DNA from 3 places in the Paraburkholderia sp. RL17-380-BIE-A genome. Region 3 is predicted to be linked to each of the others. Evidence: riboswitches for the same ligand, from Rfam matches in the RefSeq annotation. Region 3 holds a riboswitch; each other region holds the start of a gene.

Region 1 (9,611 bases), on a different contig from region 3:
TCGGACCAGGCCGGCTGTTTTTCGAGCCAGTTGAACAGGCGCATCGCATGGTCGCCCGCGAGCGCTTCTTCGGCGATCAGCGCCGCACCCGCGCCGGCGTCGAGCGCCTCGGTGAGCGCGTCGGCATCGCGGCATGCCAGGCAGATGCGGTGGTCTTTTTGCAGTACTTCGGCGATCACATCGGCGTCGCGGCCAAACGGTGCCAGGATAAGGACGCGTTGCTCCATGAACTCACTTCCCGGGCGTTTCGATGACGCGGTTCGTTGCCCCGAGCAGGGCGGTACTGCCACGATAAGCCGGCAGTCCGGACAGCACGCCTTCGAAGTCGCGCAGCGCCTCGCCCACTTCCACGCCGCCGCTACCGAGACGGAACTGGCGGATCGAGCGTTCGTGGGCGTTGGCGCGGCTCTTCACGGCAGTCACGGCGGTGAGCACTTCGCCGTGGTGTTCGAAATAGCGGAACAGCACGACCACGTCGCTCAGATAGCTGATGTCGATATCGTTCTGTACCTCGCCGATAATGCCGTGCTGCCCCAGCACGAGCATCGTGATGACGCCTTGCTGATTGAGATAACCGAGCAATTCGTGCATTTGCAGCAGCAGATAGCGCTCGCCGGGCATGGCCTGGAGATAGGCGTTCAGGCTATCGATCGCAACGTACCGGACGCCTCTGTCTTCGACCGACTTGCGCACGTCGCTGGCGAACTCGCCCGGCGAGATTTCCGCCGGATCGATCTGGCGCAACGTCAACAAACCGCTCTCGACGTGCGGTGCGAGATACATGCCGAGCGTCGCACAGCGGATCATCAGTGTGGTCAGCGTTTCGTCGAATACGTAATAGACGCAACGTTCGCCGCGCTCGAGCGCCGCGATCAGGCACGACACCACCGTGGTGGTCTTGCCGACGCCCGAGGGGCCGATCATCAGCGCGTTGGTGCCTGGGATCAGTCCGCCGCCAAGCAGCGCATCGAGGCCTTGAGTACCGGTGCTCACCACCTGGGGGTTGAATTCCGTGTGGTGCTCGGCGGCGACGAGGCGCGGGTAGACATGAATGCCGCCAGTGTCGAGCGTGAAGTCGTGGTAACCCTCGCGAAACTTGATACCGCGCATCTTGGCGACACGCGCGCGGCGGCGATTGCCGCCATAGTCGTGTACCAGATTGTCGAGGCTGATCACGCCGTGCGCGATGCTGTGCAACTGCACGTCGCCCGGGTCGGACGTATTATCGTCGAGCAGCAACACGGTGCATTCGCGGGTGGCGAAATAGCGCTTGAGCGCGAGAATCTGCCGCCGGTAACGCAGCGGGTTCTGCGACAGCAGACGCAACTCGGAGAGGCTGTCGAGCACGATGCGCGCAGGTTTGAGTTCGTCGACCTGCTGGATCACGTTGCGCACGGTTTCGCCGAGTTCCACTTCGGCCGGGTGCAATACGGTCTGCTCGAACTGAGGGTCGAGGCCTTCGTCGGAAAGCAGTTCCAGCACCGTGAACCGGCTGATGTCCCAGCCGTGGCTGTCGGCCACCGCGATCAATTCGGAGCGTGTTTCGGACAGGGTGATGTATAAGCCTCCCTGGCCTTCTTCGACACCCTTGAGTAAGAACTGCAAGGCCAGGGTAGTTTTACCTGTCCCGGGCGCACCCTCCACGAGATACATGCGGTGCGCAGTCAGACCGCCTCCGAGGATGTCGTCGATTCCATCGATTCCGGATGACAGGCGGGCCGGTGTGTCGGCGTCGTGTCTGTTTGACATGGCGTGGCGTTTCGCGTGAGTGAGTGGCTGATCATTTCCCAGCCGGTACGTCGAGAATGCAATTTGCGTGCCCGTCGACGCCAGCCTCACGCGCCGGCGCGTGCCATCACCAGTTGAATGAAGCGCGTCGCCGCGCTGTTATGCAATACAGCCGGATAGGCGAGGTGCAACGGCGCGCTCAGTTTCGACGGATTCGCGAGCGTGCAATACACGGTGCCTACCTGGTCGTAACGTTGCATGGAAGCGGGCACCAATGTCACGCCGAGACCCGCGGCAACGAGGTTGATGCCCGACAGCATACGCGGCACTTCACGCGCGATTCGCGGGACGAAACCCGCTTGCCGGCATGCCGCGAGGATGTCGGCATACATGCCGGGCGCGCCCGGGCGGCGGACCAGAATGAAGTCTTCGTGTGCCAGCGCTTTCAGCGACACGCGCGGCCGCTTCTTGCCTTTGAGCAAGGGATGGCCGACCGGCAACACCACGACCATCGGCTCGTCGAGGAGCAACTCGAAGGCTACGCTTTCGCGCGCTTCGACGGGCTTGCGTAGAAACGCCGCCTGAATCTGCCCTGCAGCCAGGCGCTCGATGATCTCCGCCGCATTGAGTTCGGCAAGCTCCACGGCGACTTCGGGACACACCTTGCGAAACGCGCGGATCGCCTCGGTTGTGAATGGATGAAACGCGGCGGAACTCGTCAGCCCGATCGACATCGTGCCGAGTTCGCCGCGCGCAATCCGGCTCGCCTTGTCCACGGACTGCTGCAGGTTCTGCAGCAAGCGTTGCGCGTCTTCGGCAAAGGCCTGCCCGGCCGGTGTCAGGGTGACGCCGCGCGGCATGCGCACGAAGAGTTCGAAGCCGATTTCTTCCTCGAGCGTTCGGATCTGCTGCGAGAGCGGTGGCTGCTGCATGGCAAGCCGTTCAGCCGCACGCGTGAACTGGCCTTCTTCAGCGACTGCCAGGAAGTAACGCAGATGCCGCAATTCCATGGTGTTTCGTCTCCCGGCTGCATTCGAATGCCTGCCCACTGCCATATTCATAAAATATGGGTTGTGCGTAAAACAGGTATTTTACATTTGCCTCAGCCGACCCTACGATCGTAGTCGAGTTTTTCAACGACAGATTTGACGATGCACCGCGTTCAAGACAGTGCACGGTAATCAGGAGCAAGCTACATGACGGTCAATCTCTCACGGCGTTTCGGTATGCGCTGCGCGTTGACAGGCGCTGCACTGCTGATGACGCTCGCGCAACCCGCGCTCGCGGTCCATCCTTACGAGCCGCATATGAAGCCGGTGGCGACAATCTCGGATACGCGCTTCACGCTCGAGACGCCGCAAGGGCACGCGGAATTTCCGCTGTATCTGTCGAAGGACTGGCGTGTCGCGCAACCGCAGGTGACGCGAGCGGTGATCGTGATTCACGGCAAACTGCGCAATGCGGACGTGTACTTTCGCACCGCGCAGAACGCCCGCGATGCCGCGCATGCAGACCCCGACACCACGTTGTTGATCGCGCCGCAATTCCTCGCCACGCTCGATACGCGCGTTCACGACGAACCTGCCGATCTGCTGCGCTGGACCGGCGACGCCTGGATGGGCGGCGAAGCGGCTCGCGCGCCGCTGCCCATCAGTTCCTACGAGGTGCTGGACGCGATCGTCGCGCGGCTTGCCGATCGCAAGCTGTTTCCCAATTTGCGGCACGTGGTGTTCGCCGGGCATTCGGGCGGTGGACAAGTCGTGCAGCGCTACGCTGTCGCGGGGCACAACATCGCTGCGCTGACTGGCGAGGGTATCGATGTGCGATACGTGGTGGCAAGTCCTTCAACCTATGCGTATTTCGACGCGCAACGGCCCAACGCGCAAGGCGTCGCTGCGCCGTTCGATGCCGCGCAATGCCCCGACTTCAATCAGTGGAAATACGGCATGGACAACCGGCCGCCGTATCTCGACAACCGTACACCCGCGCAACTCGAAGCGGCCTATGCGGCGCGGCGGATCGACTACCTCGTCGGCGGCGCGGACGATGATCCGCAGCAGAGCGCGCTCGACAAGACCTGCGCGGCCGAAGCGCAAGGGCCACAGCGCGTCGCGCGTGCGCAGGCGTACTACCGCTATATCCAGTCGCGCCACCCGGACGGCTTGAAGCAGAGCTTTCACATCGTGCCCGGCGTGGGGCACGACGGTTCGCGCATCCTGACCTCGGTGTGCGCGCTGGCGGCGATGTTCGACACTCAGGGATGCGAACAATGAGCGAAGCGACCTTCAATCAGCGTGAAGGAAGCGCGTCCGGCGCCGGTGCCTCGAACGCATTGAGTCCCGCGATGGTGCGGCGTGCGATCTTCGCCTCCGTGCTCGGCAACGGGCTCGAGTGGTTCGATTTTCTGATTTACGGCTACTTCGCGAAGATCATCGCGCAAGTGTTCTTTCCCGGCGGTAGTGGTTTCGTCTCGATCATGCTGACGCTTGCCACGTTCGCGGTCGGTTTCATCGTGCGGCCGATCGGCGGCATTCTGCTAGGCATTTATGCGGACCGGGCAGGGCGCCGTAAAGCGCTGTCGCTGCTGATCATTTCGATGGCGGCCAGCACGTTGCTGATGGGCCTCACGCCGGGTTATGCGCGCATCGGCGTCGCGGCGCCGATGCTGGTCGTGCTCGCTCGCCTGCTACAAGGGCTCTCCGTGGGCGGACAGTTCGCGACCGCATCGGCGATGTTGGTCGAGTATGCGCCGCCGCACAAGAAGATGTTCTATGGCAGCTTCAACATGTCGGCGCAGGCGTTTGCGCTGCTGTTGTCTTCCGGGGTCGGTTATCTGCTGACCACGCAGCTCACGCATGAGCAACTCGTGGCGTGGGGCTGGCGTCTGCCGTTTCTGTTTGGTGCGTTGGCCGGGCCGTTTGGGTTTTATATTCGCCATCGCGTGGCCGAGTCGCCGGAGTTCGAGCGCCTGCTCGACCACAAGGACAAGCCGCCGCTCGTCACGATCCGCCAGTTCTTCCGTGACAACGGCGATGCGGCGGTCTGCGCGATGGGCGTGATCATCATCGGCGCGGCGACCAATTACGTGTGGCACTCGTATCTGTCGGTGTATGTCGAGCGGCAATTGCATCTGCCGCTCTCTACGGCGTTGCTCGGCGCGTTCGTGTCGGGTGTGCTCAATCTGTTTCTGTTTCCGCTATCGGGCAAGCTCGCCGATCGTTATGGCGCGTACAAGCTGTTCTATCCGATCGTGATTGCGTGGATGGTTTGCGTGTACCCGCTTTATCACTTCGTCGTGACGAATCCGACGCCGGGGCATCTCTTCATCGCGCAGATGGTCGCGACGGTGTTTCTCGCCGCGATGTCCGGTGCGCATCCCGGCATGCTCGCCACCTTGTTTCCGGTGCGCAGCCGGTCGGCGGGCGTGGCGCTGTCGTACAACATTGCGGTGACGCTGTTCGGCGGCATGGCGCCGCTCACCATTACCGGCTTGACGCGCGTGACAGGCAGTAGTCTTACGCCCGCGTTTTACCTGATTTTTGCCGGTTTTGTGTCGCTCGCGATGGTGTACTTCACGCGTGCCGGACGTATGGCGGGTGACACTGCGCCGAGGCCCGCCACTCATTGATCAACCACGAGCGTATTGCATGACCCAGTACTTGATGACAGACGACGAGCGAGCGCCGAATGAACGTCCGGTGGCGGTGGTCGCGAGCCGGCATCTGAACGTCACGACGCGAGCCGGCAGCGGCACTGTGCCCGTGTTCGCGAATGGCGACTGGCTGGCGCCGACGCGCGACGTTCGACGCGCCGTGATTCTGATTCACGGCCGCCTGCGCAACGGCGACACTTACTTTGATCTCGCCGAGCGGTCGTGCGCACTTGCCGGCGGCAGCGCGGCCGATACGCTGCTGATCGTGCCGCAGTTTCTCGCGACCGCGGATGTCGAAGCGCATGCGTTGCCGCCGTCCACATTGCATTGGGACTGGACGAGCTGGATGGGCGGCGAAAACGCCGAAGGTCCCGCGCCGATCAGTTCATTCGATGTACTCGACGCCATTGTGCACACGCTCGCATCACGCGAGCAGTTCGCGTCGCTCGCCGAGGTGGTGGTCGCCGGGCACTCGGGCGGCGGGCAGGTCGTGCAGCGCTATGCGGTGGTCGCGCGCAGCGAGGCACCGCTCACCGCACGCGGCATTGTGCTGCGATACGTGGTGGCGAATCCTTCGTCGTATGTGTATTTCGATGCGCTGCGGCCTACAGCCTCTGGCGAGTTCGCGGAGTTCGATAGGGCGATGTGCCCGTCGTTCAATCGCTGGAAGTATGGGCTCAAGGATTTGCCGGCTTACGCGCGCGAGTCGGGCGACGCTGGTTCCGCGGCGGCGCTCGAAGCGCGCTACGCGCAACGCGACGTCACCGTGCTGCTCGGCGGCGCGGATTGCGATCCGCAGCATCCTGCGCTCGACCGTTCATGCGCCGCGCAAACGCAAGGAAGCCACCGTCTCGGGCGAGGACTCGCTTATGCGCGTTATATGGCGGCGCGGCATGCGGAAGGATTGGCGACGCATCGGACGTTCGTGATCGATGGTGTCGGGCACGATGCCAAAGGGATTTTCTCATCGCCTCAAGGACTGGCTGCTTTGTTTGGTGCTGGTCTGTGATGCGCGTTGCGCGAGAGCGAGCGTGAGGCGCTCGGCGCGCATGGGCACGAAGCGTGCTACTTCGCTTCATGCTACTTGTAAGCCACTTCGAGGACCGCGCCGACATGAACAGAACCCGATTGCTTGCCTCCGCGCTTGCCGTTGCATCATTCGGCGCGTTGCTGCCGTGCAGCGCCAATGCCGACGACGCGCCTAGCCCCTGTGCATCACTGAAACGCATCGTAGCGGCGGCGCCTGGCGGCCTCGCGTCGTTGACGCCGGACGATGGCAAAGGCGTCGCGCAACCCTACGGCGACGACGCGCAATGTTCGGCGAGCCACGGCAGCTACCAATGCACGTGGACGCCGCATCACGACGCCGGTTCAAATGCGGACGCGCTGCAAGCGGTCGCGGCCGACGTCGCGTCGTGTTTGCCCGACGCGACACACGACCAGAATTCGCCGGGACGGCAGCACTTTTATCTCGGTGCGAAGGGCAAGCGGACCGACATTGCCGTAACGCCGACGGGTTCGAACAAGTTGCGCCTGGTGGTGTCGGGTAAGTGAATCGGGCTGCGGCGTGAAAGCGGCTAATGCGTCGCCGGCCACCACGACCAGCCGCGTGATGAGCGCCGCAACTCGATCATCGAAAGCGGTGCGATTTCAATGCGCGAAAACACTGCGGTCGATGCGCCAAGCGCATACACGATCGCTGCTCTGAGAAGCGGAGCATGCGTGACGGCGACCACGTTGTACATATCGGCCGATGCAAGGTCGGGCGTGCCGCCTAGCGCAACGAGCCATTCTCCTACCCGCTTTACGAGCTGACTGAACGACTCGCCGCCGTGCGGCGCGGCGTCGGGATCGCGTATCCATGCGGCGAGGTCTTGCGGCGCTTCGGCTTCGAGATCGGCAAGCCGCCGCCCTCGCCAATGGCCATAGTTCATGTCCGCCAGCGCGACATCGACCGACGCGGCGAGGCCGAGGGCCGCCGCCGTATCTCGTGCGCAGACGGCCGGGCTCACATAGGCTGACGCGCTTTCCGCGATCGCCAGACGTGTGTTCGTGGCGTGGACGCGGGCTTCTGCGATAGCGCGGGCGTCGAGCGGGTCATCAGCGGGAAAACGGCCTGCACGTTGGGCTGCGGTCGATGCGTGGCTGATCAGTAATAGCCGTATGTCCACTCTGTTCATTTCCTGTGAGGCTGCGCCGAAGCCTGGCGTTGGCGGAAAGGGTGCATCCGCTTTGCGTTGCCGGGTGCCGGAGTTTAGCGCGTAGAATAGCCGGACTGCGAAGCACGGAAGCCGGTGAAAACCCGGCGCGGTCGCGCCACTGTAATCGACAGCACATGCCGAAAGCCAGACCTGAGCTTCGCATCATTCCTCTGCAACGACTATCGGGGCGCGTAACCCCAGGAGATGTCCATCATGACAGCTGTTTTCGATCCCGCTTCGCAGGCCGCTTCTCAGCCCGTTTTTGAACCCACGCCGATTCCGCTGCGCGAGTTGCTGCCGTGGGTCGTGTTCGGGGGGCTGCTGCTGTTGCTCGCGCTTTACTTCGTGGGTGCGGAACAGGGCGCCACATCGCTGGTGCCCGGCATGTACGTGCATGAGTTCGTGCACGACGGTCGCCATCTGCTCGGCTTTCCCTGTCACTAACGGAGTCGGACATGGTCGGTAAATTGTTGGTGCGCGGGATGCTGGCAGGCATCGCCGCGGGACTGCTCACGTTCGGCTTCGCCCGGGTCGCGGGCGAGCCGCAAGTCAATCAGGCGATCTCATTCGAAGAAAGGGCCGATGCCGCGAAAGACGAGGCGCCCGAACCCGCGATGGTGAGCCGCGAGACGCAACAAGGACTCGGCCTGTTGACCGGGGTGGTGGTGTACGGCGCGGCGTTTGGCGGGTTGTTCTCGTTGGTGTTCGCTTACGCGTATGGGCGCGCGGGGGCATTGAGCGCACGCGCGTTGTCCGCGTGGCTGGCGCTCGGTGCGTTCATTGCGCTGGCGGTCGTTCCCAACCTGAAGTATCCGGCGAACCCGCCTGCGGTCGGCGACCCGGAGACGATCGGGACGCGCACGGGCCTGTTCTTCCTGATGATTGCGATCTCGCTGGCCGCGATGGTGTTTTCGCTCAAGGTGCGGCGCCGTGTGGGCGCGAAACTCGGCGCGTGGAATGGCTCGATCGTGGCGGGGTTGGTGTTTGTCGTGATTATCGCGGCGGTACAACTGTCGATGCCGACTTTCAATGAAGTGCCGGAGGGTTTTCCGGCGGCGCTGCTGTGGAAGTTCCGTGTGGCGGCGCTTGGTATGCAGGCGATCATGTGGACGACGATTGGACTGCTGTTCGGCGCGCTCGTTGAGCGCGGTGCGTTTATGCGGTTGGGCGGTCGGCCGGCGGTGTAGTCGGCTTGATGGTTGGTGGAGGCGATGGGCGCAACCGCCTCGGTGGTTGTGCCCGGCGTTCTCTGCCTGGCTCGTCGCTGTTTGCGCGCAGGGGTCGAGAAGGTTTGTGCGTCAAGGAGTTGGGGCTGTTGTGGGGTGGTTATCCACAGGCTTGAGCACAGAATCTGTGGATAAAGTTCCAGCAGTGAGACGTCCCAGCTTCGCGGCCCGGTCGTCGGGGGCAAAGCAGAGCAATCCTATGCCCGCGCCAATCCAGCCGGTTTGTCGGGCAAAGCCGTTGTTGTTCAGGTCGAAATAAGTCGCGCTGGTGTTCAGGGGGCAGGTTTATTCCTGAGCCGGTCAGGTCAAGAACTAATGGGCTGGTTGAGTCCAACGGAGGGCCGTCGTATTTGCCCAGGGCGCCGCCACCTGCGCCTGAACCGGGCCAACGCATCGGCGACACTCGCAATTACCGCTCCAATGGTATTCAGCACGTCCGCGACAGTACTTGCCAGGTTCAGACCACTTGCGCTTAGCCGATTCGAGCCCGCCCGCATGGGCGCGGGAATGCGGTCGAACGCGATCGCCGAGGAACCGACAGGCGGAGCCCATCGAATGCGGGGTACCGGACTTTAGCTACTGGCTCGCGCTAACCCCACGCGTCTTGCTGGAAGGTGTGCGCGTATTCGCTGACTGGAGGTCAAACTGATTACCCACCGCTACTGCTGACCGAAGTACCGATGCAAGGCACTGCCCCTCTCATCGATAAACCGCCCCGCATTTCAAATGTGAGATAGCCCTACGACGCAAGGTGAAAGAATACGGCTTTGACGCATAGCTAAGCGAGCAAATGACATTCAGTGA
Region 2 (9,611 bases), on a different contig from region 3:
GGTGGATTCACCGAGTCCGTCCGTCGCGGCAAGCAGCGCGCACGGCTCGCACACGCCATCCACGCCGAGGTGCTCACGCGCTGCCGCCGAAGGCTCCGCCACGGGCATCGCAGCAATCTGTTCACGGCTGAAGAATGTCAGCCGCAGCGCATGACGCGCGCAGAATTCGAGCAGGCCCGCTTCGTGGGCTTTGGTATCGATGGACGCTACGGTGCCGATTTCATCGAACGCATGCGCGCCGAGCGCGGCACGCACCGCCGCGTCGATCTGTTCGGCCGAACTGTGCGCACGGCAACCAATGCCCACGCTCAGCGTCTTCATTGTGTAGCCGCGCCGTCTGCGCAAGGCGCTTCGTCATCGGCCCGCGCCGCTGCGCGCGCCAGCGCGAGCGACGCCACGCCGCCGATCACCACGATCGCCGGCGAGCCGAGTCCGGCACGCGCGACGGTGTCGGCGAACTCGCCGAGCCGCGCGAGCGCATGGCGTTGCTCCGGACGGGTGGCCGATTCGATCGCCGCGCATGGCGTGTCGGCGCTCATGCCGGCCGCGAGCAACGCGTCGACGATATCGTGCAGCCGCCGCATGCCCATATAGATCACGAGGGTCATGCGCGTAGCGACGAGCGCGGCCCAGTCGGGTTCGCCGCTGCCCGCGCCGTGCCCGGTGACGAATACCACGCCTTGCGCGTGATCGCGGTGCGTGACGGGAATGCCGATGGCCGCGGGCGCGGCGATGCCCGCCGTAATGCCGTTGATGACCTCCACCTCGACGCCCGCCGCATGCAGCGCCTGCTGTTCTTCGCCGCCCCGGCCGAACACGAACGGATCGCCGCCTTTCAGGCGCGCGACGCTGCGCCCGGCCCGCACGTGTTCGAGCAACTGCGCGACGATGCCGGCCTGCGGCGTGGACGGATGGCCGCCGCGTTTGCCGACGTAGACGACCTGCGCGTCGGCGCGCGCGAACTGCAGCACGTCGGGATTCACCAGGTCGTCGACCAGCACCACATCGGCTTGGGCCAATGCGCGAGTTGCCTTGAGGGTCATGAGTTCGACGTCGCCGGGGCCGGCGCCGATCAGCCAGGCGCGGGTCATCGCAACGTGCATGGCGAGCGCCATGTCGTGACGGGCGGAAAGGGGCGAAGCGCGCAGGCGCGCCGGATGACGGACTTTGGGGGCATGCAGTGCTACGGATTCAGGCACGGCGAAACGCGCGGCTCGCCACGGTCCCTTTGGGAACGGATCGACGAACGGATGCGCCACGTCGTGCTTCAGCGCCTTCACATCCGTCCCTCGCGGATTCCGGCGGCCGGCGGCGTGATGTTGCCCTGAGGTTCGCCGCCTCCGCGTCTGGCCGGTATCCGGGCTGGCGGCCTCATGCGCTTTGCCTTCCCGTCCGCATTCATTCGTTGGAATGTCATGGACAGTGGCATCGAAAAAACGCATGCGCGGCGCGGGATGAAAGACATCGCGCCGCAGGTCGCTTACCGTTGCGGGGACAGCACAGGTTGAGCGCGTAAAGCGCGGCCTGTTTCCCGTTTAACTGCACACGCGAATGCATGTGCGGGCACCAAACGCGCGCATACGATAGCACATGGCGTCCCGCCCGATAAGCGCTTGCGGCTTGCGTTTCCTTGACGGCACCGGGCCGCGGGCCTACACTCGCACGCACTTTGGTGCTCGTGTGCGCGCTCGTGCGCATGCAGTTAAACGGGAAACAGGGTGCCCGCCTGCCATGGATCGGGTCAACCTGTGCTGCCCCCGCAACGGTAAGCGAAATGTGGTGCTGCGGTAAGTTCTTTAGCGCCACGGAGCCGGCTTCGATGTCCACGCGCAAGGCCGCGTCGGCATATCACCACTGGGCGAGAAATCACTCGCCCGGGAAGGGGAAGCGGCGCTTTCGCCAGCCCGGATACCGGCCAGAATACGAAGGGCGAACGCCGCGGGGATGCGGCGGTGCGTTCATGATCTCATTCCCGCTTCCTGTTTTTCTGTTGTCGCGGCAACCCGTCGTTCGTCCCCGTGTTGTGTTGTCGTTCTGGCTCGCTGGGCTTACGCGCCGCTTACCTGGCTACCCGGCCGATGCACGCAGACGCGCAGACAGACACACAAAAACACGCCGGCGTGCACGTGCAACTCCTACGGATGGACCTCACGATGCAAACTCAAATGCGCAAGATCCCCGTCACCATCGTCACGGGCTTTCTCGGCAGCGGCAAGACCACGCTGCTGCGGCACATTCTTCAGCATGCGGGCGGCAAGCGCATCGCGGTGATCGTCAACGAGTTCGGCGAACTCGGTATCGACGGGGAAATTCTCAAGGGTTGCGGAATCGGTTGCGATGAAAACGGCGTCGAAACCGAAGGCCAACTGTTTGAACTCGCCAACGGGTGCCTGTGCTGCACCGTGCAGGAAGAGTTTTTTCCGGTGATGGAAAAACTCGTCGAGCGCCGCGATCAGATCGATCACGTGCTGATCGAGACGTCGGGGCTCGCGTTGCCCAAGCCGCTGGTGCAGGCTTTCAACTGGCCGCAGATCAAGAACAGCTTTACCGTGGATGCCGTGGTCACCGTTGTGGACGGCCCGGCTGCGGCAAGCGGTCAGTTCGCCGACAACCCCGTCGCCGTGGATGCACAGCGCAAGGCCGATCCGAATCTCGACCACGAATCGCCGTTGCACGAACTGTTCGAAGATCAGTTGTCCGCCGCCGATCTGGTGATTCTGAACAAGACCGATTTGCTCGACGACGCGCAGCAAAACGCGGTCGAGCTGGTGATTCGCGAAGAGATTCCGCCGCAAGTGAAGATCGTGCGCGCGCAGATGGGCCGGCTCGATCTGCATACGTTACTGGGGCTCGAAGCCGCCTCGGAAGACACGATTCACCTGCGCCACGATCACCACGGTTCCGCCGAAGACGCCGACCACCATCACGACGAATTCGATTCGGTGGTCGTGCAGGCGAATGCGCTCTCGCGCGAAGCAGTGATCGCCGCGCTGCAAGGGCTCGTCGAAACGAACACGATCTATCGCGTCAAAGGGTTCGCGGCGCTGCCGGGCGCGGCGATGCGCCTCGTGATTCAGGGCGTGGGCCGCCGCTTCGACAGCTATTTCGATCGACGCTGGCAGGCTGGCGAAAGCGGCCCGAGCCGCTTCGTGCTGATTGGCGAGGATCTCGATCAGGCCGCGTTGCAGCGTGCGTTCGACGTGGCGCTCGGCGTGCCGTCGAGCGTCGAAACGCAACAGGCGTAAGCGCTCATGCATCTGCTGCGCACCACGCCGGGCGGTTTCGTCGACGATACACAAGGCGTGATCCGTATCGATCAGCAGCCCGCCGACATCGTCGTGCTCAGCTCCGCCGATACCACGCTGTCGCTGCTCGCGAGCGTGATTGCGCGCATGGGTGAAGGTTTCCCGAGCGTGCGGCTCGCGAACGTCACGTATTTGCGGCAACCGGCCTCGGTCGATTTCTACGTCGAAGACGTCTTGCAGCACGCGCGTGTGGTGGTGGTCGATCACCTCGGCGGCGAAGCGTATTGGCCTTACGGTATCGAGCAGGTGGTGGCGCTCGCCGAGCGCAAGCAGCAGACGCTCGCGATGTTCTCCGGCGATTTGCAGGAAGATCCGAACCTGCTCGCGCGCAGTACTGCAAGCGCCGATCTGTGCCATCAACTGTGGCGTTATCTGCGCGAGGGCGGTGCGCAGAATGCCGAGGCGTTCCTGCGCTGTATCGCGCACCGGACCTTCGGCTGGGGACGCGAGCCTGCGCCGCCGCGCGCGTTGCCTGCCGCGACGCTCTATCATCCCGGGCGTGACACGCCGACTATCGCCGACTGGCAGGCGCGCTGGCAACCAGACGCGCCGGTCGCGGCGATCCTGTTCTACAAGGCGCATCTGCAGGCGGCCAATACGGCCGTGTTCGACGCGCTGATCGACGCGCTCGAAGCGCAAGGCCTGAATCCGTTGCCGATCGCGATTACCTCGCTCAAAGACGTGTTCAGCCGCGAAATCGTGCAATCGCTGTGCGCAGAGCACAATGCCGCGCTGGTGCTGAATACGACCGCCTTCGCCGCGACCGCGATCGACGACCCGGAGCCGCTCGCGCTCGCCGGCGACGCGCCGGTGTTCCAGGTGATTCTGAGCGGCGGCAATCGTGAAGACTGGCAAAAGGACAATCACGGCCTCAATTCGCGCGATATCGCCATGCATATCGCGCTGCCGGAAGTGGACGGCCGCATCATTACGCGCGCCATCAGCTTCAAGGGGCTGGCATACCGTTGTCCGCACACTCAGGTCGACGTGGTGCGGTATCAGCCGGACGCCGAGCGTGTGGCGTTTCTCGCGGAATTGAGCCGACGCTGGTGCCGTCTGCGTTCACTCGATAACGCGGACAAGACAGTCGCGTTGATTCTCGCCAACTATCCGATGAGCGAAGGGCGCATCGGCAACGGCGTGGGACTCGATACGCCGGCCTCGGTGGTCCGCATTCTGTCGATGCTGCGCGACGAAGGCTATCGTCTCGCCGACTTGCCCGCCGACGGCGACGCGCTGCTGAAGAAGCTCACCGAGGGTGTGACCAACGATCCGGTGGTGCGCGATCTGCGTCCCGCACTGCAAAGCCTCGCGCTCGCTGATTACCTCGCGCACTTCAATGCGTTGCCCCTCGAGGCGCGGCAGGCGTTGAACGCGCGTTGGGGCCCACCTGAGCAGGATCCGACGCTGCGGCGCGGCCGTTTCATGATCGCGGGCTGGCGTTGCGGGCAGGTGTTCGTCGGCATTCAGCCCGCGCGTTCGCGCGAACAGGGCGATTACGCCAGCTATCACGACGCCGACCTCGTGCCGCCGCATGCCTATCTGGCGTTCTATTTCTGGCTGCGCCACCAGTTCGGCATCGACGCGATCGTGCATGTCGGCAAGCACGGCAATCTGGAATGGCTGCCCGGCAAGAGCGTCGCGTTGAGCGCTGCCTGCTGGCCTGATCTGATTCTCGGGCCGATGCCGCATCTGTATCCGTTCATCGTCAACGATCCGGGCGAGGGTAGCCAGGCGAAACGCCGCGCGCAGGCCGTGATCATCGATCACCTGATGCCGCCGCTCACGCGCGCCGAGACCTATGGGCCGTTGCAGGACCTCGAGCGGCAGGTGGACGAATACTATGAAGCGCTGATGGTCGACCCGCGCCGCTCGAAACTGTTGCGGCGCACGATTCTGGCGACCATCGTCGAACATAAGCTGCATGAGGAGTTGAGCCTCGCGGCGCCGACCGGGCAGGACGATGAGGACGCGCTCCTCACGCGCGTCGATGCATGGCTGTGCGAGTTGAAGGAAGCGCAGATTCGCGACGGCTTGCATACGTTCGGGCAATCGCCGGACGGTGTGCAACGGCGCGATACGTTGCTGGCGCTTGGGCGTTTTCCTGTCGGCGACGGGCAAGGCGCGAAGGCCGGCCTGATCGATGCGTTGGCGCGCGATCTGCAGATGGACCATCTGTTCGATCCGTTGTCGGTGGACTGGTCGGCGGTGTGGGACGGGCCGCGGCCCGACGCGTTGCGCACTGTCAGCGATGCGCCGTGGCGGCACTGCGGCGACACGCGTGAACGGCTGGAGTTGCTGGCGGCCGAGTTGTTGCGCGGCGTGTGCGGCGATCAGGAGGCCATCTCTTCGGCTCCGCTCGCTGCCGGATTGCCGCAAGCGGCGCGCGTAATCGGGCGACTGCGTTCCGATGTGCTGCCGCGGCTCGACGCCTGCGGCCCGCAGGAAATGCTTCATCTGAAGCGCGGTCTCGAAGGGCGCTTCGTGCCGCCGGGACCGAGCGGTTCGCCATCGCGTGGACGCCCCGATGTGCTGCCCACCGGCCGCAACTTTTATTCGGTCGACACGCGCGCGGTTCCCACGCAAGCGGCCTGGTCGCTGGGATTGAAGTCCGCTCAGCAACTGATCGAACGGCATTTACAGGAGAAGGGCGACTATCCGCGCGCCATTGGCCTCTCCGTGTGGGGCACCGCGACCATGCGCACCGGCGGCGACGATATCGCCCAGGCGCTCGCGTTGCTGGGCGTGCGGCCGAAGTGGGCGCCGGGCAGCCATCGCGTGACCGATTTCGAAATCATGCCGATCGAGGTGTTCGACCGGCCGCGCATCGACGTCACGTTGCGTGTGTCCGGTTTCTTCCGCGATGCCTTTGCCAACGTGATGCATCTGTTCGACGCCGCCGTGCAGGCGGTCGCGGAACTCGACGAACCCGAAGACCTGAATCCGATTCGCGCGCGCGTGCTGCGTGAGCGCGATGCGCTCATTGCGCGCGGCATGGACGCCGCCGAGGCGCGCAAGCGCGCCGGCTGGCGCGTGTTCAGCGCACGGCCCGGCGCGTATGGCGCGGGACTGCAGGACATGATCGACTCGCGGCAATGGCAGACCGACGCCGATCTCGCGAACGCCTATCAGGCGTGGGGCGGTTACGCGTACACGCAAAAGAGCGCGGGCGAAGAAGCGCGTCACGCGTTCGGCACGCGCCTCGCGGCGCTGGACGTGGTGCTGCAGAACCAGGACAACCGCGAGCACGATCTGCTCGATTCGAACGACTACTACCAGTTTCAGGGTGGCATGGTCGCCGCGGTACGGCATCTGGCCGGCGATCAGCCGAGCGTGTATCACGCCGACCATAGCAATCCGGCCGCGCCGCGCGTGCGCACGCTGCATGAGGAGATTGCCCGCGTGATCCGCTCGCGGGTGGTCAATCCGAAATGGCTCGATGGCGTGAAGCGTCACGGCTACAAGGGCGCGGCGGAAATCGCCGCGACCGTCGATTATCTGTACGGCTACGATGCGACCGCGCGCGTGATCGCGGATCATCAGTACGCGCTCGTGACCGATGCCTATCTGAACGACGCTGACACCCGCGCGTTCTTGCAGCGGCACAACCCGCACGCGTTGCATTCGATTTGCGAGCGCCTGCTCGAAGCGATGCAGCGCGGTTTGTGGCAGACGCCCGGCGACTATCGCGCGCAAGTGGAACAGCATCTGCTCGCGAGCGAGCAACAGATTGAAGGAATGCAAACATGAACTCAGCAGCCCGGCGGCCTGTTTTTCCTTTTGCCGCGCTGATCGGCCAGGCGCCCTTGCAGCAGGCGCTCTTGCTGGCCGCTATCGATCCGGCGCTGGGCGGCGTGCTGGTGACGGGGCCGCGCGGCACCGCCAAGTCGACGGCGGCGCGGGCGCTCGCCGAGTTGTTGCCGGAGGGGCAACTGGTGAATTTGCCGCTTGGCGCGAGTGAAGACCGCTTGATCGGCACGCTCGATATCGAAACGGTGCTGCGTGACGGTTCGGTGCGCTTCTCGCCGGGTCTGCTCGCGAAAGCGCATCTCGGCGTGCTGTATGTGGATGAAGTCAACCTGCTGCCCGACGCGCTCGTCGACGCCTTGCTCGATGCGGCGGCAAGCGGCGTGAATACCGTCGAGCGCGATGGCGTGTCGCATAGCCACGACGCGAGCTTCGTGCTGATCGGCACGATGAATCCTGAAGAGGGCGAGCTGCGGCCGCAACTGATCGACCGTTTCGGCTTGATGGTCGAGTTGCAGAACTGCTTCGAGCAGCATGTGCGGCAGGCTATCGTAAAAGCCCGGCTGGCATTCGATCTCGATCCGCAGGGGTTTCGTGCGGGTTATGCGCAGCAGCAGGCGGCTTATGTGCAGCAGATTCGAGCGGCGCGCGCCGCGCTGCCGCAGCTCGCGTTCGACGACGCGGTGCACGCGCGTGTCAGCACGTTGTGCATCGACGCCGCCGTGGACGGTTTGCGCGCCGATCTCGTGATGCTGCGCGCGGCGCGGGCGTTGGCGGCGTTCGAGCAGGCGGCTGCGGTGACGACGGAGCATGTCGATCGGGTTGCCGAGGCGGTGTTGATTCATCGGCGACATTCTCGTGATTCCCATGCGCGTCGTGACGCGCGTGAGAGTGGCGCTTCTCAAGGCGGCGGCGCGGGGCGGCCGTCTGCGTCTGCGGAAGGCAATGCGCCGCCGGCTGACGCGGCGGGCGACAGCGAGTGGGGCTACCTTGCCCCAGAGCCGGCCGCCACCACGCAGGTCAAAGGCGTCATACCGCTCAGCGCAAAAAAACGCTGAGCCATCGGAAGGGCGCCGCCGCTGACTCGCGCAGCGGTTTTCGATGGCGGCAAGGTGCGGGTGCGTACAGCCGCTTGCATGGGACGCTGGGCAAGCGCATCGCGTGGCCTCACACACTCGCGGCGAAGGGCCAAGGCGCTTTACGAACCGGGCATCTGCGTTTCATGCGCGAGGCGCCGCGTGGCGGCGTGCTGCATTGTTTCGTGCTCGATTGTTCTGGTTCCATGCTGGTCGGGCAGCGCCTCGCGCTCGCCAAGGGACTGTTGGTCGCCTTGTTCGACCACGCGAGCGCCGCGCGTGCCGAGGCCGCCCTAGTCTGTTTCGGCGGTGCGGGAGCGGATGTGCGATTCGGTCCGGCCGTGCCGCGCTGGTGGAACGAGCGGTGGTTGAGTCCGGTGGGCGGCGGCGGCGGCACACCGCTTTCGGCCGGCATTCAGCGAGCGACCCAGCTGCTGGAGCGCAGCGCGCGCCGCAAACCCGCGCAGCAACGCTGGCTGTGGATCCTCACCGACGGGCGCACGCACGATACGCCAGTGCGCCCGCTCGACGTGGACGAAGTCGTGTTCGTCGATTTCGAGCGTGAGGCGATACGGGTGGGCCGCTGCGAAGTGCTCGCCGATGCGTGGGGCGCGCGACGTTGTACGCCGGAAGAATTGATGGGCTGAGCGGCAGGTGCGTTGCGCCGCTCGCCGTCCTGCGCTGATTTATTTCAAGCCGTTCGACCAATACACCACGTCGTCCTGGCGGTCGAATACGAAGACTTTCATCGCCATTTGCTGGGTCGCGTCGAGCTGATCGAGTTCGAGCCCATGAGTCGAAGGCTCGCCCGGTCCGTTGCCTTTGTGCACATTGCGGATCACGGCCGTGGTTTCGATCTCCGTATCCAGATCTTTCGATTTCAGGCGGAATGCCAGACGCAACCGGTCGCCGACAGCACCCAGCGTCCAGGAAGCGGCCAGCGACATGCCCAGTGCGCTAATGCCTTTCGCGAGTCCAAGCCCCTCATACGAGTCCCCGTTTTCACCGATGCCGAAACGCACCGCGAGGTGCGTGCGGACGCGGATCGACTTGCGCTCGCGCAGGCGACGGATCACGCCGGGCTTCGACAACACGACGTAGTCGAACGGCGAGCGGCAGATTGCCTCGATCGTGCAGACGAAACGAAACACGGCATGACTGGCTATCGCGACGATTTCGATGTTTTCGCCGAGGCCCAGCGGGAGCATGCGACCGTCGTGCATTGGCGGCGTGACGAAGAGCGCGTGATTCGGCGCGAAGCCAATGATGCGGCATGGATGCATCGGAGCGCCGCTGCCGAGCTGCGGACGCACACCGATCAATGCACCGATTTCCAGGTGCATGTCCTTTAGCGTCAATGGGCCGCCAGGGTCTGCCTGAGTGTCTGGGTGAGGTGGCGCTTGCGTGCCTGCATCCAGCAGGTCGCCCCGTTGAGGACGGAAGTGGTTGAACAGGAAGGTGCGTTCGTCCGTGGTCGCGAGGA
Region 3 (9,611 bases):
CGCGCAGGTATCGCGCACGATCGTGACGAAATCATCGAAATAAGGCCGGTTCGCGAAGCCTTTCGCGGCCACCGCGTACAACTCGCTCCACAGCCCCTGCGCGCCGACCCGTTTGGCCAGCACATAATCGTGGTCGACGTAGTTCTTCACGCCCCAGTTCGGCAGCGCCGCGATGCCGCGGCGGCTCGCCACCAGTTGCATGACGGCGATAGTCAGTTCCGCCGTGCGCCGTTCGAGTTTGATGCCGGCCGGCTCCAGCACTTCACGGATCAGGTCGATGCGCGCCTCGGGCACCGGATAGGTAATCAGCGTTTCGTCGCGCAGGTCGTCCGCCACCACGCGACGCTTGTTGCGTAGCCGGTGCTCGTTGGCCATCACCACCAGAATCTCGAAGCGGAACAGCGGCGCGATATGCAGGCTGCGCCGCGTGGCCGGTTTCGAGCCGATCACCACGTCGGCTTTGCCGTCGCTCAGCAGACGCAGCGGGTCCGCATGAAAACCGGCGACGAGATCCACTTCGACTTCCGGCCAACGCCGGCGGAATTCGTCCATCACCGGCATCAGCCAGTCGAAGCAGGTGTGGCATTCCAGCACGATGCGCAACTCGCCGCGCGTGTCGCCCTTCAGGCGCACGAGATCGCGTTCCGCCGCGCTCACCGCCGCGATGGTCTCGCGGCCAAGCGCCAGCAGCCGCTCGCCGGCGGCGGTAAAACGCAGACCCTGCTTGGTGCGCTCGAACAGCGACACCTCGTAATGCGCCTCGATATCGCGAATCTGATGAGACAGCGCGGACTGGCTCAGATGGACACGCTCGGCGGCCGCCACCAGCTTGCCCGAATCGGCAATGGCGATCAGCGAACGCAAGTGGCGAAGCTCAAGCATGAGACGGCTCCGCGTAGAACGAATCAGTGTGGATATGAATTTGGCTCATACATTGGTGAAAACATGTCGCTTGATGAATCATAGCGCGACTTTCACACTGGACGCCAATTCATACAACGCACAAAAGGATTTCACATGGCCCGCACGCACATTCCCGGCTTTCCTCGCATTGGCGCACAGCGCGAACTGAAATTCGCGCAGGAATCGTTCTGGCGCGGCGAATCCGACGACCAGCATCTGCGCGGCGTCGCGCGCGAATTGCGCGCCCGTCATTGGCAATTGCAGCGGGATGCCGGACTCGATTTCGTCACCGTCGGCGATTTTGCGTACTACGACCAGATGCTCACCATGAGCGCGTTGCTCGGCGCATTGCCGCAGCGCTTCGGCTTCGAGCCGAAGGCGCTGTCGCTCGCCCAGTACTACGAGCTAGCGCGTGGCAACGCCGCGCAACCGGCAATGGAAATGACCAAATGGTTCGATACGAACTACCACTACCTCGTGCCCGAACTCGGGCCGCAGACGCGCTTCGACGGCGGCGTCGAATGGCTGTTCGAGGAGATCGACGAAGCGCTCGCGCACAATCTGCCGGTCAAGCCGGTGCTGATCGGGCCGATCACTTACCTGTGGCTGTCCAAGAGCCATGTTGCCGGCTTCGACCGTTTGTCGTTGCTGCCGAAGCTCGTGATCCGCTACAGCCGCCTGCTGGACAAGCTCAAGCAGCGCGGTATCGAGTGGGTGCAGATCGACGAGCCGGCGCTGTGCGTCGATCTGCCCGCACAATGGCTCGAAGCGTTTTCCGCCGCGTATGACGTGCTCGGCGCGTCGGGCGTGAAGCTGCTGCTCGCCACGTACTTCGAAAGCGCTGCGGAACACGCGCCGCGGGTGGCCGCGCTGCCTATTGGCGGCGTGCATCTGGACCTGGTCCGCGCCCCGCAACAGCTCGACGCGTGGCGTGCGGCATTGCCAGCGCATGCGGTGCTGTCGGCAGGCGTAATCGACAGCCGCAATATCTGGCGCGCGGATCTCGGCGAGATCGTCGAATCGCTGCAGAGCCTGCATGCCGAATTCGGTGAACGCTTGTGGATCGCGCCGTCGTGCTCGTTGCTGCATGTGCCGGTTGCGCTCGACGCGGAGAAGAAACTCGACGCCGATCTGAAATCGTGGCTCGCCTTCGCCACCGAAAAACTGGCTGAAGTCGCCACGCTCGCCCTTGCCTTACGCGATCCCGCCGCGGCCGAAGCAATGCTTGCCGCCGCTGACCGCGCGCTCGAAGCACGCCGCCACTCCAGCGCGGTGGTCAACGCACTCGTGCAAAAACGCGTGGCCGCGGTGAGCAGCGCGATGGCGCAACGGCAAAGCCCGTTCGCCGAACGCAACCGCGTGCAGCGCGAAGCGCTCGGCCTGCCGCTCCTGCCGACCACCACGATCGGCTCGTTCCCGCAAACGCCGACGATCCGCCAGGCCCGTGCCGCCTACAAACGCGGCGAACTGCGCGCGCTCGACTATCTGCAACGCATGCGCGCCGAGATCGAGATCGCCGTGCGCAAACAGGAAGAACTGGGCCTCGACGTGCTGGTGCACGGCGAAGCCGAGCGCAACGACATGGTCGAATATTTCGGCGAACAGTTGTGGGGCTATGCGTTCACGGAAAACGGCTGGGTGCAGAGCTACGGCTCTCGCTGCGTAAAGCCGCCGATCATCTACGGCGACGTCTACCGTCCCGAACCGATGACGGTCGAGACCACGCGCTACGCGCAATCACTCACGCAGCGCCTGATGAAAGGCATGCTGACCGGCCCTGTGACGATGCTGCAATGGTCGTTCGTGCGCGACGACCAGCCACGCTCGACCACCGCGCTGCAACTCGCGCTCGCGATCCGCGACGAGGTCGTGGATCTGGAAAAGGCCGGCATTCGCATCATCCAGATCGACGAACCGGCTTTTCGCGAAGGCTTGCCGCTGCGCCGCGCCGATTGGGCCGCGTATCTGGACTGGGCCACGCGTGTGTTCCGCATTTCGGCCGCGGGCGTCGCCGATCAGACGCAGATTCATACGCACATGTGCTATTCGGAGTTCAACGACATTCTGCCCTCGATCGCCGCAATGGACGCCGACGTGATCACCATCGAGACCTCGCGCTCGGCGATGGAACTGCTCGACGGCTTCGGCGCCTTCGCGTATCCGAACGAAATCGGCCCGGGTGTCTACGACATCCACTCGCCGCGCGTGCCGGGTGCGGACGCGATGCAACGTCTGCTGGAACGTGCATGCGAAGTGATTCCGGCCGAGCGCCTGTGGGTCAATCCCGATTGCGGGTTGAAGACGCGCGGCTGGCCGGAAACGGAAGCCGCGCTCGCGAATATGGTGCGGGCCGCCAGGGCGTTGCGCGCGAAGCTCGCGGCGACGAAGCAGCCGGAAGAATGGCCTGCGTGATGTGATCGGTCGTTGAACCAGCGTCGAACGCCCATTCGCGCGCGGTATCGTGCCGCGCTAATGGGCGTTTCCACGTTCGGCGGTTCAGTCTTTCGCGTACAGCGTCGAGTCCGCGAAGCCTTCGGCGGCGAGCACCTGGCCGACCAGAATCAGCGCGGTCCGCTCGATGGAACTCGACTGCACTTTGCCGACGATATCGTCGAGCGTGCCGGTGATCTTCTCCTCGTCCGGCCAGCTCGCGCGATAGATCACCGCGACCGGACACGCGCCGCCGTAATGCGGCCGCAATTCATCGACGATGCGCGCAAGATGCCGCACGCCGAGATGAATCGCCATCGTCGCGCGGTGCCGCGCAAGGTCAGCGAGCTGTTCGCCTTCCGGCATGCTGGTTTTGTTCGCGAAGCGCGTGAGAATCAGCGTCTGCGAAACATCGGGCAGCGTGAGTTCGCAGCCCAGCGCCGCCGCGCAGGCGGCCGTGGCGGTCACGCCCGGCACGATCTCATAGGGGATATGCAATTCGCGCAGTCTGCGGATCTGTTCGCCGATCGCGCCGTACAACGACGGATCGCCCGAATGCACGCGCGCCACGTCCTGGCCTTTGGCGTGCGCCGCCGCGAGCAGCGCGACGATCTGATCGAGATCGAGTTCGGCGGTGTTGACGACCTGCGCGGCCGCATGACCTTCGAGCACCGCGGCCGGCACGAGGGAACCCGCGTACAGGATCACCGGGCAACTGCGCACGAGCCGCTGCCCTTTCACCGTGATCAGTTCCGGGTCGCCCGGACCGGCGCCGATAAAAAACACCGTCATTCATTACTCCATGATTCGTTAGCGCGGCATGGCAGGCATGCGCGATTCAGGCGGAAGCTCAATGCGCCGCTTGCAGCGCTTCGAGCAGGTCGGCTATGCGCTCGAACTCCCGATCCGCCGCCGGCAACTCGGGCCGGCGCAACATCACGACCGGCAAACCCCGCTCACGCGCGACTTCGAGTTTTGCCTCGGTCGCGTTGCCGCCGCTGTTTTTACTCACCACCACGTCGAAGGCTTGCAGGGCGAACAGCGCGCGTTCGCCTTCGAGCGTGAATGGGCCGCGCGCCGCGATAATGCGCGCACGCGCCGTGTCCTCGTGCGAATCGAGACAACGCACGGTCCAGAACTGATGCGGGGGAATCTCGTCGAGATGCGCAAGCGGTTCGCGGCCGAGCGTGAAGAGCGGCTTCCTGAACGGCGCAAGCGCATCCGCGAGCGCGGCCCAGTCACCGACCATGCGCCAATCGTCGCCGGCTTGCGGCTGCCAGGCCGGACGGCGCAGCGCCCAATACGGCACACGCGCGACGCGGCTCGCCTGTGCCGCATTCGCGCTGATTTGCGCGGCATACGGATGCGTCGCGTCGAGCACGAGGCCAATGCCCTCACTGTCGATGTAACGCGCCAGGCCCTCGCTGCCGCCGAAACCGCCCACGCGCACCGAGCACGAGAGATCGCCCGGCACCTTGCCAAGGCCGGCGAGACTGTACACGTGGACGGGATCGTTGAGTTCGCGAGCGATCCGCAACGCGTCGCCGGTGCCGCCGAGCAGCAGAATCCGCTTCATTGCGCGGCTCCGATCAGGTTGCCCTGGCGGTCGATCGCGAACATTTCCACGTGGACCTGCGGCGGCACGATATCGCGCGCCACGGCCAGCGCATGCCGGCAGACGATATCGCCGAGCGGCACCTGCTGCTCACGCGCCAATGCAACCGCCTGCTGGCTCGTATTGGCCGCGCGAATCGCCGCCTGAAGCGCGGCGTCGGCGCCGTGTTCGGCCGCCCACTGCGCGAGCCGTTCAAGATCGATGCTCGAATGACGGCTATGCAGATCGAGATGCCCCGCCGCCAGTTTGCTGAGTTTGCCGAAGCCGCCGCACACGCTCAGACGCTCGACCGGCGCGCGCTTCATATGCTTGAGCACCGCACCGACGAAGTCGCCCATTTCGATCAGCGCGATATCCGGCAGACCGTAGTGCGCGCGCATCGCGTCCTCGCTGGCGTTGCCGGTGCAGGCGGCAAGATGCGTGTAGCCGTTGGCGCGCGCTACATCGATGCCCTGATGGATCGACGCGATATACGCCGAGCACGAAAACGGCCGCACGATGCCGGTGGTGCCGAGGATCGACAGACCGCCGAGAATGCCGAGACGCGGGTTCATCGTTTTCAGCGCGAGCGCTTCGCCGCCTTCCACGCCGATCGTGACCTCGAAGCCGCCGCCATAGGCATGCTCCGCCGCGAGTTCGGCCAGATGCTCGGTCATCATTCTGCGCGGCACGGGGTTGATCGCCGGTTCGCCAACCGGCAGCGTCAGTCCCGCACGCGTCACCGTGCCGACGCCCGGCCCCGCGCGAAACGTCACGCCCGGCGTGGCGACGAGGCGCACGCGCGCGAATACGAGCGCGCCATGCGTGACGTCGGGATCGTCGCCGGCGTCCTTGATGGTGCCGGCTTCGGCGCCGCCGGCGCCATCGTCGATCAGGCGGCAGAACACCAGCGGCATCGGCACATGCTGGCCCTTGGGCAATACGATCTCCGCGACGTCGCTGGCCACGCCCGCGAGCAGCAGACGCGCCGCCGCCAGCGACGTCGCGGTGGCGCAACTGCCGGTCGTGTAGCCGCTACGCAGCGGCGCGGGTTGTTCGGGCGTTTCTTCGCGCATCAGGGTTCTTGGGGTGAGTCGGGGTTCCTCACAGCACCTTCGGCCGGTTTGGTCACATCCAGCAGCGTGATTGGCAGCGCCTGCCGCCACGTATCGAACCCGCCGAGCGGTTGCGCGTCCGCGAGCGCGATCCGCGTCAACGTGCCGCCGTGCCGCTCGCGCCATGCCGCCAGCGCCGCTTCGCCTTGCAACGTGACCGCGTTGGCGACCAGCCGGCCGCCCTCACGCAGACCGGCCCAGCACGCTTCGAGCACACCCGGCACCGTCGCACCGCCGCCGATGAACACGGCATCCGGCCCCGGCAGCCCTTGCAACGCGGCAGGCGCGCGGCCCGCGACGAGTTGCAGGGTCGGCACGCCCAACGCATCGCGATTATGTTCGATGAAGCGCTGACGCTCCGCATGCCCTTCAATTGCGATCGCCCGGCACGTCGGATGCGCGCGCATCCATTCAATGCCGATCGAGCCGCTGCCCGCGCCCACGTCCCACAGCAATTCGCCGGGCGCCGGCGCGAGACGCGCGAGCGTGATCGCGCGCACATCGCGCTTGGTCAACTGGCCGTCGTGGCGAAAGGCGTCGTCGGGCAAACCGCAGGTCAGCGGCAAACGCGGCGCGCCCTCGGTGGCACGGCAGTCGAGCGCGATCAGATTCAGCGCGGCCATCTCACCCGCCGGCCATTGATCCGCCCGGCCGTCGATGCGCCGCTCCAACTCGCCGCCCAGGTGTTCCAGCACGCTCATACGGGTCGCACCGAAACCGCGGGCGTTGAGCAACTCCGCGAGCGCGGCGGGCGTGCGACCGTCCGCGCTCAGCACGAACACGCGCGCGCCGTCGTGCAGATGCGCGTTCAACGTCGCCAACGGCCGGCCCACCAGCGACACCGTCGCGACGTCCTGCAACGGCCAGCCGAGGCGCGCAGCGGCCAGCGACAACGATGACGGCGCGGGCAGCACGCGCAACTCTCCTGCCGGCAACTGTCGCGCGAGCGTCGCGCCCACGCCGAACAGCATCGGATCGCCGCTCGCCAGCACGCACACTGCGCCGCCACGCTCAGCCAGCAAAGGCGCGAGATCGAACGGACGCGGCCACGCGGCACGGCGCGCGGCGAGCCGCGCGGGCAGCATCGCCAGATGACGTTCGCCGCCGTAGACCACCGACGCTTCCAGCAAAGCACGCCGCGCGGGCCTTCCCAAACCGGCGAAACCGTCGTCGCCTATGCCCACCACCGTCAGCCACGCCGGCATGCACCCATCCTCATTCTGTGTCTTCAAATAGTCCGCTGTACCGCGCCGATCAAAGCGCCCAGCCTCGTTGTGCTGTTCGAAAAAAGGCATAATACAGCCGCCGGTGCCCTTCGGGGCCGAAGAGGGAACACAGTGCCACTGTGGCTGCCCCCGCAACTGTATGCAGCGAGTCCGCCTGCGCTCCACGCCACTGGTTCTACCGGGAAGGCAGCGGCGGCCCATGACCTGCCAGCCAGGAGACCTGCCGGCGAGACTGTTCGTGCCAGCCAACATCGGGCGGGGTGTACCGATGCCGCAGCCATGCCGCTTCACGGCATGCTCGGGCCGTCGCGCGACGCTAAACCGGTGTCCGTCTTGAATCATGCTTCGCCTTCCACCATTGTCTCCGACGCGGCCGCGACGCCGCGGCCCTCGGCGTGTCCGGGGCTGCTGCGCATCGTGGCCGCCCGCGACGGCGGGCTTTGCCGCATCAAACTGCCTGGCGGCGAGTTGAGCGCGGCGCAGGCGCGCGCGATCGCGGATGCCTGCGCACGCCACGCTGCCGGGGCAATCGAGCTGACCAATCGGGCAAATCTGCAGGTGCGTGGGGTCAAGCCGGGTGACGAAGCGGCGTTGATTGCGGCGCTCGTGGCTGCCGGGCTCGGGCCGAGGCCGTCGAGCGGCGCGGCGAAGGCACCGGACACACCAGCGGCAATCGCCGCCGACGACGTGCGCAACGTGATGATCAGCCCCGCTGCCGGACGCGATCCGTCAGCCCTGTTCGACACGCGCCCGCTGTGCGCCGATTTGCTTTCGATGCTGCAAAGCGAAACCCGTTTCGCGGCGCTGTCGCCGAAATTCGCGCTGCTGCTGGACGGCGGTGAACGGCTCGCGAGAGTGGATCATCCGCACGATGTCTGGCTGGCGGCGTCGCAGGAGTCGGACGGCGTGCGATTCGTATTCGGGCTGGCGGGTTGTCCGCCCGCGAGTGCGTGTGCGGGCTCGCCAACGCAGTACGACGATACCGGTTCGCCGGATCTTGCTGCAAAACCCGGTGCGCACAGCACGGCTGCACTGGCCGCGGTTCTGCCTTCACAGGTCCCCGCTCTGGTGCGCGCGCTGCTGCTCACCTTCCTCGAACTCGCCCCCGCCGACGCCACGCGCATGCGTCACCTGCTAGCCGGCCATTGCGCCGACGCGCTCTTGCATCACGCTCAACGGTACGTCCATTTTCCGCTGACGCGAGACGCATCGCTGGCCCACTGGCGTCGAGCCGCGCCCGCCGATGCGAGCCTCCGCCTCGGCGTCCACCCTCAACGGGTGCCCGGAGCCTGGTACGTCGGCGGCCAGCCGCCGCTCGGACGCCTCGACGCCGGCGCCCTGCGCGCCCTCGCCGCGCTTTCCCAGCAGCACGGCAACGGCACACTGCGTTTCACACCCTGGCAAAGCGTGCTGCTGCCCGACATCGCAACGCACGCGGTTCCCGCTGTGCTATCCGGCTTGACCACGCTCGGCCTCGCCACCGATCCCGCGCAAGCCATCACGCGCCTGATTGCCTGCGCCGGATCGAGCGGCTGTGCGAAGAGCCTCGCCGACACCAAGGCCGACGCGCTGCGCCTCGCCGCCCGCCTGCCTGACGGCGTCGATGTGCATCTGAGCGGCTGCTCCCGCTCGTGCGCCGCGGCGCATTGCGCGCCGTACACGCTGCTAGCGGCGGCGCCCGGCCTCTACGACTTTTATCGACGCGACGGACGGCCCGGTTTCGGCCAGTGCGTCGCGCGCCAACTGACGATCGACCAGGCCGCCGACATGTTCGAACGCCTGGCCCGGAGTAACACCGATGCTTGATTACATTCGCGACGGTCAGGAGATCTATCGCCAATCCTTCGCGACGATCCGCGCGGAGGCCGACTTGTCGCGCATTCCCGCCGACCTCGAAAAACTCGCGGTGCGCGTGATCCACGCGTGCGGCATGGTCGATGTGATCGACGACCTGAAGTTCTCCAAAGGCGCGGGCACGGCGGGCCGTGCGGCGCTCGCGCAAGGCGCGCCGATCCTGTGCGATGCCGGCATGGTCGCGCAAGGAATCACGCGTGCGCGGTTGCCGGCCCACAACGAGGTCATCTGCACGCTCACGCACTCGGACGTGCCGTCGCTCGCACGCGAACTCGGCAATACGCGTTCCGCGGCCGCGCTCGAATTGTGGCGGCCGCATCTGGCGGGTAGCGTCGTCGTGATCGGCAATGCGCCGACCGCGCTGTTTCATCTGCTCGATATGCTCGACGCGGGCGCGCCCAGGCCTGCCCTGATCCTAGGCTTTCCGGTGGGCTTTGTCGGCGCGGCCGAATCGAAAGTCATGCTCGCGGAAAACAGTCGCGGTGTGCC

Evidence for each region. Region 3 has a riboswitch for cobalamin ahead of cobG (precorrin-3B synthase). Riboswitches for the same ligand answer to the same signal wherever they lie in the genome.
Region 1: linked by a shared signal. The riboswitch ahead of P0D68_RS32205 (CbtB domain-containing protein) and the one ahead of cobG (precorrin-3B synthase) in region 3 are both predicted to bind cobalamin.
Region 2: linked by a shared signal. The riboswitch ahead of cobW (cobalamin biosynthesis protein CobW) and the one ahead of cobG (precorrin-3B synthase) in region 3 are both predicted to bind cobalamin.

The regions. Positions count from the first base shown of each region.
Region 1 is NZ_JARESQ010000026.1:27,872-37,482, reverse strand. Features, by position in the region: gene P0D68_RS32245 (ATP-binding protein) at 1-227, opposite strand, end outside; gene P0D68_RS32240 (ATPase domain-containing protein) at 232-1,749, opposite strand; gene P0D68_RS32235 (LysR family transcriptional regulator) at 1,836-2,738, opposite strand; gene P0D68_RS32230 (alpha/beta hydrolase) at 2,925-4,001, shown strand; gene P0D68_RS32225 (MFS transporter) at 3,998-5,356, shown strand; gene P0D68_RS32220 (alpha/beta hydrolase) at 5,376-6,389, shown strand; gene P0D68_RS32215 (hypothetical protein) at 6,494-6,934, shown strand; gene P0D68_RS32210 (histidine phosphatase family protein) at 6,958-7,551, opposite strand; adenosylcobalamin (AdoCbl) riboswitch at 7,640-7,792, shown strand; gene P0D68_RS32205 (CbtB domain-containing protein) at 7,795-8,025, shown strand; gene P0D68_RS32200 (CbtA family protein) at 8,037-8,768, shown strand.
Region 2 is NZ_JARESQ010000030.1:571-10,181, reverse strand. Features, by position in the region: gene P0D68_RS33835 (cobalamin biosynthesis protein) at 1-321, opposite strand, end outside; gene cobA (uroporphyrinogen-III C-methyltransferase) at 318-1,091, opposite strand; cobalamin riboswitch at 1,332-1,586, opposite strand; cobalamin riboswitch at 1,654-1,934, shown strand; gene cobW (cobalamin biosynthesis protein CobW) at 2,154-3,245, shown strand; gene cobN (cobaltochelatase subunit CobN) at 3,252-7,055, shown strand; gene P0D68_RS33815 (magnesium chelatase ATPase subunit I) at 7,052-8,110, shown strand; gene P0D68_RS33810 (vWA domain-containing protein) at 8,185-8,775, shown strand; gene P0D68_RS33805 (flagellar brake protein) at 8,815-9,611, opposite strand, start outside.
Region 3 is NZ_JARESQ010000008.1:207,628-217,238, forward strand. Features, by position in the region: gene P0D68_RS16015 (LysR family transcriptional regulator) at 1-882, opposite strand, end outside; gene metE (5-methyltetrahydropteroyltriglutamate--homocysteine S-methyltransferase) at 1,018-3,315, shown strand; gene cobM (precorrin-4 C(11)-methyltransferase) at 3,400-4,125, opposite strand; gene P0D68_RS16030 (cobalt-precorrin-6A reductase) at 4,184-4,909, opposite strand; gene P0D68_RS16035 (cobalt-precorrin-5B (C(1))-methyltransferase) at 4,906-6,003, opposite strand; gene cbiE (precorrin-6y C5,15-methyltransferase (decarboxylating) subunit CbiE) at 6,003-7,247, opposite strand; cobalamin riboswitch at 7,332-7,510, shown strand; gene cobG (precorrin-3B synthase) at 7,563-9,074, shown strand; gene P0D68_RS16050 (precorrin-8X methylmutase) at 9,067-9,611, shown strand, end outside.